Regions from separate parts of the Nocardiopsis moroccensis genome, predicted to be linked through region 2. Evidence: riboswitches for the same ligand, from Rfam matches in the RefSeq annotation. Region 2 holds a riboswitch; each other region holds the start of a gene.
What was found. A riboswitch is a leader RNA that binds a small molecule or an ion and turns the genes downstream of it on or off. The one in region 2 is predicted to bind cobalamin.

Region 1: linked by a shared signal. The riboswitch ahead of ACUKCB_RS04910 (ABC transporter substrate-binding protein) and the one ahead of ACUKCB_RS24735 (VWA domain-containing protein) in region 2 are both predicted to bind cobalamin.
Region 3: linked by a shared signal. The riboswitch ahead of metE (5-methyltetrahydropteroyltriglutamate--homocysteine S-methyltransferase) and the one ahead of ACUKCB_RS24735 (VWA domain-containing protein) in region 2 are both predicted to bind cobalamin.

What each region holds. Positions count from the first base shown of each region.
Region 1 covers NZ_CP199747.1:1,170,656-1,174,726, forward strand. The annotation lists gene ACUKCB_RS04905 (FecCD family ABC transporter permease) at 1-1,024, opposite strand, end outside; gene ACUKCB_RS04910 (ABC transporter substrate-binding protein) at 1,033-2,079, opposite strand; cobalamin riboswitch at 2,105-2,286, opposite strand; gene ACUKCB_RS04915 (LamG-like jellyroll fold domain-containing protein) at 2,799-4,071, shown strand, end outside.
Region 2 covers NZ_CP199747.1:5,596,175-5,600,245, reverse strand. The annotation lists gene ACUKCB_RS24745 (Uma2 family endonuclease) at 1-102, opposite strand, end outside; gene cbiE (precorrin-6y C5,15-methyltransferase (decarboxylating) subunit CbiE) at 305-1,537, opposite strand; cobalamin riboswitch at 1,592-1,729, shown strand; gene ACUKCB_RS24735 (VWA domain-containing protein) at 1,758-3,872, shown strand; gene cobO (cob(I)yrinic acid a,c-diamide adenosyltransferase) at 3,872-4,071, shown strand, end outside.
Region 3 covers NZ_CP199747.1:520,482-524,552, forward strand. The annotation lists gene ACUKCB_RS02130 (polysaccharide deacetylase family protein) at 81-1,637, opposite strand; cobalamin riboswitch at 1,852-2,081, shown strand; gene metE (5-methyltetrahydropteroyltriglutamate--homocysteine S-methyltransferase) at 2,222-4,071, shown strand, end outside.

The DNA of each region.
Region 1 (4,071 bases), 1.8 Mb from region 2:
CGATGCCGACCTGGAGCTCCTCGGGGCGCGCCACCACCCGGCCCACGACGTCTGCGACCAGCAGCAGGACGGGCGCCAGCACCGCCGACCACGGCAGCACCCAACGGTGGTCGGGGCCGACCAGGGCGCGCGCGATGTGCGGGACCGCGACCCCCACGAAACCGATCGGACCGGCCGCGGCGGTCGCCGTCCCGGCCAGCAGCACCACCGCCAGCGCGCTCGCCCCGCGCACCAGCCACAACCGCGTCCCCAACGAGCGGGCCAGCTCGTCACCGAGCGCCACCGCGTTCAGCGGGCGCGCCAGCGCCACCGCCAGCACCAGCCCGGCGGCCAGGAACGGCAGCGCCTGGAGCAGCGCAGCACCGTCGGCCCCGGCCAGGGAACCCACCACCCAGAACCGGTACTCGTCCAGGCTCGCACGGTCGCGCAGGATGATCGCCGAGGTCAGCGACCCCAGCAGGGCCGAGATCGCGGCGCCGGCGAGCGCGAGCCTGACCGGGCCGGCCCCGTCCGGGCCCAGCGACCCGACGGCGTAGACCGCGCAGGCGGCCACCGCCGCGCCCAGGAAGGCGAAGGCGACGTAGCCCAGCAGTGCCGACACCCCGAGCACGCTGATCGCGAGGACCGCGGCCAGGGCCGCCCCCGCGTTGATGCCGAGGATGCCCGGGTCACCGAGGGGGTTGCGGGTCACCCCCTGCACCAGGACCCCGGACACGCCCAGGGCCGCTCCGACGGCCAGCCCGGCGAGGGTGCGCGGCACCCGCAGGTGCCGCACGACCAGGTCGGTGTCGGAACCGGTGAAACCGGCGTAGGCGGCATACACGTCGGCCACGGACAGCTGCTGGTAGCCGACCAGTACCGACGCCAACAGGGCCCCGGCGAGTACCAGCAGCGCCGCCACCAGCCCGACGCTTCGGCCCCAAGGACCGCTGAGCAGCCCGGAGCCGCCGGACGGGGGCCGCGGTTTCCGGTGTGGTTCGGCGGGGGCGGGGGACAGGGGCCTTTCGGCCACACGGTCGGCCATCGCCCGGCCTACCCGAACAGGTCGGAATGGATGGTCCCGGCGACCTTGGCCACCGCGTCCGCGCTGCGTACGCCCGCGGAGCGGTCGGCGAAGGTGAACCCCTCGACCCGGCCCTCGGTGACCGCGGTCAGGTTGGCCAGCGCGGGGTCGTCCATGATCTGCTCGATCTGGTCGGCGGCGTCGGCGGAGGTCATCCGCGCGTCACAGCACACGTCGACCAGGATGAAGTCGGGGTCGCGCGCGATCACGTCCTCGGTGGCGACGTCGTGGTTGCGCCTGCCGTCGAGGTCGGCGAAGGCGTTGACCCCGCCCGCCAGGTCGATGATCTCGGTGGAGAAGTCCGGCCCGCCGGCGACCCGGAACCCCTGGTCGCTGGGCCGACCGATCATCACGGTGGGCCGGTCCTCCTCCGCCACGCGGCCGTCCAGGGTCTGGGCGACCTCCTCCACGGTGGCCTCCATGTCGGCGATGACCCGTTCGGCGCGCTCCTGTTCGTCGAAGAGGGTTCCCAGGTCGCGCAGGTCGGCGTAGACGTTGTCCATCGTCACCGTGGCGGGGTCGATGGTCTCGTCGGTGCGGCCGTCCTCGCTCGGGCACAGCGGGGACAGGATCCAGCTCTCGACGCCCAGTTCGCGCAGGGAGGCCCGGGTCCCCAGGCTCTCGTCGGTGAACACGCCGTTGAATCCGGAGAGCACGAAGTCGGGCTCGTGGCTGAGCAGTTCCTCCAGGCTGGGCAGGTTCGGGTAGTACTCCTGCTCGGCCTGGGCGGCGGCGTGTTCGTCCATCACCTCGGCGTCCAGGAACGCCGTTCCGACCAGGCGGTCGCTGATGCCCAGCGCGTGGGCGGTCTCGATAGCGGGCTGGTAGGCGGCGAACACCCGCTCCGGTGGCTCTGCCGCGGCCACGTCGACGTCGCAGTTGCGGATCGTCTCCCCGGCGGTTTCCGGGGCGGGGGAGGAGGGTGACCCGCCGCAGGCGGTCGCGGCCAGCAGCAGGGCGAGGACGGCGGCGGAACGGGCACGGCCCAGGGCCGCCCGTGCGTCGGTGGGCTTCATCGAACAAACCATCCTTCGTGGTTTGATGACGCGGACGGTCGCAGCCGGTCTCCTGGCTCCCGGAGTCGGGCGCTTGCGCCCCGCACCTCCCCCCTTCCCGGACCCGTGCGGGTCCAGTGGTGTGTGGGAGGCGCCCTCCGGTCACAGTGGCGAGGACCGCGCCGGATTCCCACCGGCTTCCCGTGCACTGCGACGTCGACGAAATGAACTTGTGTCGGTAATCAACGGATCACGGTAGTACACCGGGGTTTCCCCGGGGAAGCCCGCTCCCGCTTGCCGTCGGGCCCCTGGATCGGCAGCGGGAGCGGGTGCGTGGATGACGTGACCGGGCTCCTGGCGCGGCGAGGCCGGTTCCGACCCGGACCCGCCCCGGGATCGTGAACGCGGGGCACCACCGGGTCAGAGGAGTTCGAGGCCCTGGCCTGTGGTTCCGTGCCGCGCCCGACAGGAGGTGAACCCGAGATCTCCGGATCATTAGGTTCAAACCTTGATTGGTTGTCCGATCTCGGCCACAAGTGCATATTTTGGGAGAATTGAGGAGGAGGGTGCAGGCCAAGGGAATTCTGGTGCCTTGAGTGAAGTGGGTCACGGGTTCCGTGTTCGCTTTGTCCTGTTAACTTCCTTCTCGGTTTCAGGAACCGGTCGAGGCCGCCCCGCAACCGGGGCGCACCCCACAAGCTCGGCCATCCCCCATACCTGGGCCTAGAGAGCACACCGCCATGCCCCGCGCCGTGCGAGCAGTGACCGCTGCCGCCCTGTCAGCCGCGTTGCTCACCCCCTTCCTCCACTCGACCGCGCACGCGCAGGAGGAACCCGGCTCGTCCCCTCAGGAGGGTTCAGCCTCCACCGCGGAGCTCTTCGAGCAGGCCGCCGTCACCCGGGCCGGCGAGACCGGTGAGCCGGTGGAGATCGCCGGAGCCACTACCGAGACCACACGCCATCTGGCCAACCCCGACGGCAGCTTCACGATGGAGCAGAACGCACACCCAGTCCGGGTGCGCGACGGCAGCGGGTGGACCCCGGTCGACACCGACCTGGTGACGGACTCCGACGGCAGGGTGCGCCCCAGGGCGGCGGCCGCGGACATCGCCTTCTCCGGCGGCGGCGACATGGCGTTGGCGAGCATCGGGCTGGGGTCCAACTCGGTGGAGCTGGGCTGGCACGAGGACCTGCCCGCACCGGTACTGGAGGCCGACAAGGCCACCTACCCGGACGTCCTGCCCGGCGTGGACCTGGTGCTGACCGCGGGGGTCGACGGCTTCGGCCAGGTGCTGGTGGTACACACCCCGGAGGCGGCACGGCACGAGATGCTGGCCGACCTGGAGCTCGGCTTGGCCACCGAAGGCGTGACCATGCGGCTCGGTGAGCACGGCAACCTGGACGCCATCGGCGACCGCGGCCAGGAGAGCGTGTTCAGCGCCCTCGCCCCGGCCATGTGGGACTCCTCGGGCGAACAGGACATGGCCGAGGACGCCACGGTCATGGCACCGACCGGTGCCCGCACCGCGCTGCTGGACGTCGATCTGGCCCCGGACAGCATCCGCCTGGTCCCGGACACGGCGATGCTCACCGACGAGGCCACCCAGTACCCGGTCTACATCGACCCCTCGGTGGCGGTCAGCCGGGTCGGGCGCACCTACGTCAACCGCAACTACCCCACCCAGTCGTACTGGAACTACTCCACCTCGCACACCCCCGGCGTGGGCTACGAACCGAACGAGGCCAGCACCAAGCGGGCGTTCTGGCGGTTCAGCATCGACTCGCGCACCCGCGACGCTGACATCACCCGGGCCACCTTCCGAGCCAAGGTCACCCACGCCTACGGGTGCACCAACGCCCAGGTGCAGTTGTGGCGTACCAACGCCATCACCTCCAACACCACCTGGAACTCCCAGAACCCGTCCTCGTTCTGGAACACCAGGCTCGACACCCGCACCATCAACGCCGGACGCTCCAACTGCCCCGGCGGAGCCTCCCCGACGGTGGAGTTCA
Region 2 (4,071 bases):
ACGGTCGGCCTCGAACGCCTGTTCCGCGAGGTGCTCGAACAGGTCGGTCCCCATGGGGAACGTCGGCATACCGGGCGGCGGGTGGTGCTCTGTGACGGTCATGTGGCCCCCTGAGCGATGCCGGTGGCGGGTGGTGACGACACGGACGCGATCTCCGGCACGAGCGTTCGGTGGCTCGTCGAGGAAGTCGCCGAGCGCGGTGGTTCGGGACCCTCCACACGGCCAGAATAACGCCGGGGAGGGAGCGCGGGCATGCCCGTGGTGGAAATTCCGGGAGCCGGGACCGACCGGCTCACTCCGAACGTCACCGGTCGGGCACGGTCAGGCACCACTGGGTGACGGTGCGGGCGGGGGTCCAGCCGGTGAAGGTGCCGATGGGCGCGGTGGTCTCCACCGCGATCCGGGTCAGCTCCCCGCCGTGGCTCCGGTAGGCGTCCGCGAGCAGCTGCTCGGTCTCCAGCGTCACCCCGTGCACCACGAGTCGGCCGCCCGTACCCAGTGCGTCCAGGCAGGTGTCGAGCACGCCCGGCCGGGTGGCGCCGCCGCCGACGAACACCGCGTCGGGGGCGCCCAGCCCGGCCAGCGCGTCCGGGGCCCGGCCGGTGACCACGCGCAGACCCGGGACGCCGAGCCGCCCGGCGTTGCGCCCGATCCGATCGGCGCGCCCGGTGTCGGCCTCCACCGCCGTGGCCGTGCACGAGGGGTGGGCGCGCATCCACTCGATACCGACCGAGCCCGCGCCCGCCCCGACGTCCCACAGGTGCTGGCCCGGTGCGGGCGCCAGCCGGGCCAGGGCACAGGCGCGCAGGTCCCGCTTGGTCAACTGCCCGTCGTGCTCGAAGGCCTCGTCGGGCAGTCCGGCGACCAGCCCGTACCCCGCCGGTCCGGCGAGTTCCACCGCCAGTACGTGCAGTGCGGGGACCTCCTCGGGCGGTGCGCCGAGCCAGTCGTGGGCCGTGCTCTCCAGCCGTGACTCCGCGGCCGACCCCAGGTCGCCGAGGACGGTCATCCGGCTGGCCCCGTAGCCCGCACCGGCCAGCAGGGCGGCGACCGTCCCGGGTGTGTCGGCGCCGGAGGAGAGCACCAGGACGCGGTGGCCGGGCGCCAGTTCACGCATCAGCAGTCGCGGATCGCGCCCGACCAGGGTCAGCACCGAGCACCCCTGCGCCGGCCAGCCCATCCGGGCGCGGGCCAGGGACACCGAGGAGACGGCGGGTTCGACGTGCACCGCGTCCGCGCCGAGTAGTTCGACCAGGGTGCCGCCGATCCCCGACACCAGGGGGTCACCGGAGGCCAGCGCGACGACGGCGCGGCCTTCGAGGCAGGAGAGCAGTCCCGGTAGGCCCTCGCGCAACGGGGAGGGCCAGGCGCGGCGTTCCTGGCCGGGCACGTCCGGCAGCATGGCCAGGTGCCGGCGCCCGCCCAGTACCGTGTCGGCCGCCAGAACCAGCTCGCGCAGCCTCTCGGGCACGCCCTGCCAGCCGTCGGCGCCGACGCCGACGACGGTGATTCGGGGAGGGGACGTCTCGACCTTCATGGGCAGGACGCTATCGTGGCGGCCGAAGGTGTGAGGTGCCCCGGCTGCCCAACCATCGGAAACGGTGGGGACGGTGCCCGGGGAGAATCTGGGAAGCCCGGTGAGATTCCGGCACAGGCCCGCTGCGGTGAGCCGAGCCTCCGGACAGGAGGACTCGGTAAGTCCGAAGACCGGCCCCGCACCCGCCCATGACCGATGGCGAAACGAGCGGGAGCCTCACATGCCATTGCGGACGTCCCACTACCCCTTCTCCGCGATCGTCGGCTGCGACGCCGACCCACTCGACGACCTGGGCCTGGCGCTCGTGCTGGCCAGCGTCTCCCCGGAGATCGGCGGTGTCCTGGTCCGTGGCCAGAAGGGCACCGCCAAGTCCACCGCGGTCCGGGCCCTGGCCTCCCTGCTGCCGCCGGTCGAGGTCTACCGGAGCGACCGTTTCTCCGTGGACCCCGCCGACCCCGCGCAGGAGTCACCGGACGGCCCCTTCCCGGCGGGCACGGCCGTGGAGAGCCGCCCGGTGCGCCTGGTCGAACTCCCGGTCGGCGCCACCGAGGACCGTGTCCTGGGCTCCCTGCACCTGGAGCAGGCGCTCACGCACGGCCAGGTCGCCTACGAACCGGGGCTGCTGGCGCGGAGCCACCGCGGCCTCCTCTACGTCGACGAGGTCAACCTGCTCCACGACCACCTGGTCGACCTCCTCCTGGACGCCGCCGCGACCGGCCGGGTGACCGTGGAGCGGGACGGGTTCTCGGTGGAGCACGCCGCCCGGTTCCTGCTCATCGGCACGATGAACCCCGAGGAGGGCGAGCTGCGCCCGCAGCTGCTGGACCGGTTCGGGCTGACCGTCGAGGTGGCCGCGCCCGCCGACCCGGCCGCCCGGGTCGAGGTGGTCCGCAGACGGATGGCCTACGACTCCGACGCCGCCGCGTTCGCGGAACGCTACGGCGCCTCCGAGAAGGCCCTGGCCGAGCGGATCGCGGCGGCCCGGGAGACCGTCCGGCACGCCCGCCTGTCCAACGCCGCGCTGTTGAAGATCGCGCAGGTGTGCGCGGCGTTCGAGGTGGACGGCCTGCGCGCCGACATCGTGACCGCGCGCACGGCCCTGGCACACGCCGCCTGGGAGGGGCGGACCTCGGTCACCCGGGCCGACATCCGCCGCGCCGCCCTGCTGGCCCTGCCGCACCGGCGCCGACGGAACCCGTTCGACGCACCGGGGCTGGACGAGGAGCTCCTGGACCGGATCCTGGGCGACGAGGAGCCGCCGCCGGACGACCCGGAACCACCGGGCGGCTCCGACGGCCCCGAGGACTCCGACGACCCCACCCCCGGCCGGGACGGCGGGCCCGAGGAGGACGGCGCCCCGGCCACCGACGGTCCGGAGGCGGATCCCGCCCAGGGCCCGGACCCGGGTCCCGACCAACCGGACCAGCCACCCGAACAGCCCCGGGGCCCGGAGGACTCCCAGGCCCCGGCCCGGGAACCAGAAGAAACCGAGGAGGCCGAGGGCGACGGTTCCCGGCCCGCGCCGGGCACCACGGTCGGGGCGAGCACCCCCTACCGCCCCCGAACGTTCACCGCCCGGGGCACCGGGATCGGTGCGGACGGCCGGCGCAGCCGCGCCCTCGGCACCCGGGGCCGCCGGATCGGGGCCGAACCTCCCGGCGGGGGCTCGGGGAGCTCGCTCCACCTGGTGGAGACCGTCAAGGCGGCGGCCTCCCGCCCGCACGGCGGCGGCCGGGTGAGCCTGCTCCCCCGCGACCTGCGCGTCGCGGTGCGTGAGGGGCAGGAGAGCAACCTGGTGCTGTTCTGCGTGGACGCCTCCGGCTCGATGGCGGCGCGCAAACGCATGGGCGAGGTCAAGACCGCCATCCTGTCCCTGCTCCTGGACGCCTACCGGCGCCGCGACAAGGTCGGTCTGGTGACCTTCCGGGGAACCAGGGCCGAGCTGGTGCTGCCGCCGACCCGTTCGGTGGACACCGCCGCCGCCCGCCTGGACGAACTGCCCGCCGGGGGGCGCACCCCGCTCGCCGAGGGCCTGCTGGAGGCCGCCCGGATCCTGCGGCGCGAGCGGCTGCGCGACCCGAGGCAGCGTCCGCTGCTCGTCCTGGTGACCGACGGCCGGGCCACCGGGGGTCGGGGTTCGGTCGGCCGTTCGCTGGCGGCCGCCGACCACGTCGCCGAACTGGGTGTGGCCACCGTCGTCGTGGACGGTGAGTCCGGCCCGATGCGGCTGGGCCTGGCCGCAGCCCTCGCCACCCGCATGGGTGCCGAGCACCTCCCCGTCAGCGAGGTCAGCGCCGACGCGCTGAGCACCGCCGTGAGAGAAAGGGCCGCCTGATGCCCCAGGGCAAACCGCTCGTCGTCCCCGATGACGGGCTCACCACGCGGCAGCGCCGCAACCAGCCCGTGCTCGCCGTCCACACCGGGGACGGCAAGGGCAAGTCGACCGCCGCGTTCGGGCTCGCCCTGCGCGGCTGGAACCAGGGCTGGCGGATCGGGGTGTTCCAGTTCGTGAAGTCGGCGAAGTGGCGCATCGG
Region 3 (4,071 bases), 1.1 Mb from region 2:
CAACATAAGGGAGAGCGGACCCTGCCCCGGGGCGGTGTCCACATGTGGACACCGCCCCGGGTCGGAAGTGTTCCCTCAGGTCACTTCCTCTCGCCCGCTTCCTCCTCCTCGGTGTTCTCCGCCCCGTCCTCCTCCGTGGGAGGTTCGGGTACGCCGTCGACGTAGACCTCGCCGGGCTCGGTCGTGCCCAGCAGCTGCGACACCGTGACCATGGTGTAACCGCGTTCGTCCAGTTCTCGGATGATGTCGACCGAGGCGTCGATGGTGGTGTCGTGGATGTCGTGCATCAGGATGATGGCGCCCTCGGACGCACCGTTCACGGCGCGCTTGCGGACCACGTGCGCCTTGCGGTCCTTCCAGTCGTTGGTGTCCACGCTCCACAGGATCTGTGCCAGCCCCAGTTCCGCGGTGAGCTCGGCGACCCCGTCGTCCGTGGCCCCGTAGGGCGGCCGCATCAGGTCCATCGTGTAACCGGTCTCCCGGTACACCAGGGCCTGGGTCGTGTCCAGGTCCGCGCGGGCCGAACCGGTTCCGAGCGTCGTCAGGTCCGGGTGGCTCAGCGTGTGGTTGGCCAGCTCGTGGCCCTCCGCGTAGGTGCGCCGCACGATCCACGGGTTCTCCATGACCGGGTGCCCGGTGACGAAGAAGGTGGCCCGGGCGTCGTGCTCGGCCAGGGCGTCCAGCAGTTCGGGGGTCCGTCCGCCGGGGCCGTCGTCGTAGGTCAGCGCCACGCACCTGGTGTCGGGGTCGGCACAGTCGACGGAGTCCTCGCGCGGGGGCAGTACGCCGGGCGCTGCTGCCTCGGAACCGTCCTTGTCCGCCTCGGGGGCCTCGGCCACCGAGAACTCGCGTACGCCCGTGGTCGCGGCCTCGCGCACGCGCAGCCCGAGGTCGGAGAGCAGGTCCTGGGCCTCGTCCCGGTCGATCACGGCGTGGACACGGCCCTCGGAGGCGGGGGCGACCTGTCCGGAGTCGAACTCCACCACCAGGTCTCCGTCGGGGTTGAACCCCACGGAGTCGTACAGGGAGCTGATCGGGTGCAGGGCGGCGGGTGCGGCGGCGGTGTCCGACACGGCCTCGCGCACCCGGTCGTTGAGTTCGGCCAGCTCCTGCTGTCCGGCGAGCAGACGGCTGGAGCCGTGGACCGCGCCCTTGCCGGTCTCGTACCAGTAGGTGCTGTGGCCCTCGCGGGTCTCCTCGGAGTCGGTTTCGGTGGTGGTCATCCGGACCCCCACGATCCCGCCTTCCGCCGCGGTCAGCCCCCACTCGCCGACGAACGAGCGCGCACCGGGGTTCGCGGCCTCGAAGGCGTGCGCCTGGGCGGTCAGGGTGCGGTCCAGGAAGTCCGCCAGGGGTTCGGCGTTGGGGATCGCCGGGTAGCTGACTGCGACCTCGCTCCCGCCCTCGTAGGCGATCTCGGTCTCGGTGAGTCCGGGGAGCGCGGCGGGGTCCACGACGGTCAGTTCGTCGGGTTCGCCGGTGGCGGGGAGGCGCACGTCCTCCTCGGGCTGCCCGGCCGTCCTCTGGGTCTCGGCGGTGTCCTCGATCAGGCCCGGGGGCCTGGCCGCCGACAACACCAGTCCCAGTAGGACGACCATCGCGAACGCGACCGTGAGTAGGGGCCGGTCGGGGGACATGGTCGGACGGTCTTGCTGCTTCACCTGGGGTTCTCCACGTTCATCGTCAGACGAACGTTCGCGGGGGAGGCGGGGGCGCGCTCTCCCACGTAACGCTGATGTCGGTTGTGATGCCGAGCACACGGCGGGGGTTCGTCTCGTGCGGGCGAGGGCCGCGCCGGGGTCAGGGGCGGAGGGGCGCTCCTATACTTGCAGGAGTGGAAGGTACACGCTCCATCCTTTCCACCTCGGAGGCCCTCCGGGGCGGGTGGTGCGTGTCGAAAGAGGGAACCCGGTGCGACTCCGGGACTGCCCCGCAGCGGTGAGTGGGAACGACCGTCGCCATAAGCACTGGTGAACCGACCGGAAAGGTCGGGAACTGGGAAGCGGCGACTGCTAGGAGAACCGGCCCTCACGCCGGAAGCGCCCACGAGTCCGAAGACCTGCCTCCGCCCGGCGGCGCACCCGTGCCGCCGGTGGTCCCGTGCCCCGAGGGAGGGCCGAGGGCGGAGACGGCCGTGCGCTGAGAAAGCGTTCTCCGGCATGTCCGCGTCCTCGCTCGCCTCGCGGCCGGTACCCGGCTTTCGACGAGGGAGAGAAGCTTCATGACCACGACCCCGGGGGCTCCCAGGACCACCGTGCGTTCCACGGTGCACGGCTACCCGCGCATCGGCCCCGACCGTGAGCTCAAGCGCGCCAGTGAGTCCTATTGGAAGGGCGACACCACCGCCCGGGAATTCGACGCCGTCGCCTCCGAACTCCGCAGGGGCGTCTACGCCCAACTGCGGGAGGCGGGCGTGGACGACCTCCCGTCCAACACGTTCTCCCCCTACGACCACGTGCTGGACACGGCGGTCCTGTTCGACCTGGTCCCCTCCCGCTTCCCCTCCCCGGCCCAGGCCGGGGACCGGGACGAGCAGTTGCGCCGCTACTTCGCGCTCGCCCGCGGCGAGCAGGGCGCACCGCCCCTGGAGATGACCAAGTGGTTCGACACCAACTACCACTACCTGGTTCCGGAGCTGTCCCCGAGCACCCGGCCGCGCCTGGTCGGTGACAAACCCGTCGCGGAGTTCCGCGAGGCCTCCGAGGCCGGTTTCCGGACCCGCCCCGTGCTGCTCGGCCCGCTCACCTTCCTCCTGCTGGCCAAGGCCGCCGACGACGCTCCCGAGGGCTGGGAACCGATCGAGCTGCTCGACCAGCTCCTGGACGCCTATGCCAAGCTTCTGGGCGACCTCGAGGAGGCGGGCGCCACCGAGGTCCAGCTCGACGAGCCGATCCTGGCCACCGACGAGGGCCGCGCCGCCGTCGGCCACCTGGAACGCGTCTACCAGCGGTTGGGGTCTCTCACCGAGCGCCCCGCGCTCCTGGTCTCCACCTACTTCGGCTCCATCGGCGCCGCCGCCCTGCGTGTGCTCAAGAACTCCCCGGTGGAGGCGGTCGGCCTCGACCTGGTCACCGACCCGGAGGGCGTCGAGGACCTGGCCGCGGTCTCCGGCCTGGGTGCCACCCGGCTGGTCGCGGGCGTCGTGGACGGCCGCAACGTCTGGCGCACGGACCTGCCCGCCGCCGTGGCCGAACTCGGTACCCTGCTCGCCCTCACCGACGAGCTCACCGTGAGTACCTCCTGCTCGCTGCTCCATGTCCCCATCGACCTGGACGCCGAGACCGCCCTCGCTCCCGAGTTGCGCGGTGCGCTGGCCTTCGCCAGGCAGAAGGCCGAGGAGGTGGCCCTGCTCGGCCGCGTCCTGTCCGAGGGTGCGGACACCGGTTTCGACGCGGTCGGGACCCGGCCCCCGTCCTTCACCGACGCCCGGGTGCGCGCCCGCCTGGACGCTCTGGGCCCGGATGCCTACGAGCGTCCCGAGGAGCGGGGCGCCCCCACCGACACCGCGCTCACCACGACCACCATCGGTTCCTTCCCGCAGACCCCCGAGCTGCGCCGCGCGCGTGCCGCGCACCGTCGGGGCGAGCTGCCCACCGAGGAGTACAAGCGGATCCTCCGCGCGGAGATCGACCGCGTCATCGCGCTTCAGGAGGAGATCGGCCTGGACGTCCTCGTCCACGGCGAGCCCGAGCGCAACGACATGGTCCAGTACTTCGCGGAGCAGTTGGAGGGCTACGCCGCCACCCGGAACGGGTGGGTGCAGTCCTACGGTTCGCGCTGCGTACGTCCCCCGATCCTGTTCGGTGACGTCTCGCGCCCCGAGCCGATGACGGTCGAGTGGATCACCTACGCCCAGTCGCGCACCGACAAGCCGGTCAAGGGCATGCTGACGGGACCGGTCACCATGCTCGCCTGGTCGTTCGTCCGGACCGACCAGCCGCTGGGCGAGACCGCCCTCCAGGTCGGCCTGGCCCTGCGCGACGAGGTCGCTGATCTGGAGAGGGCGGGCATCCGCCACATCCAGGTGGACGAGGCGGCCCTGCGGGAACTGCTGCCGCTTCGGGAGGAACG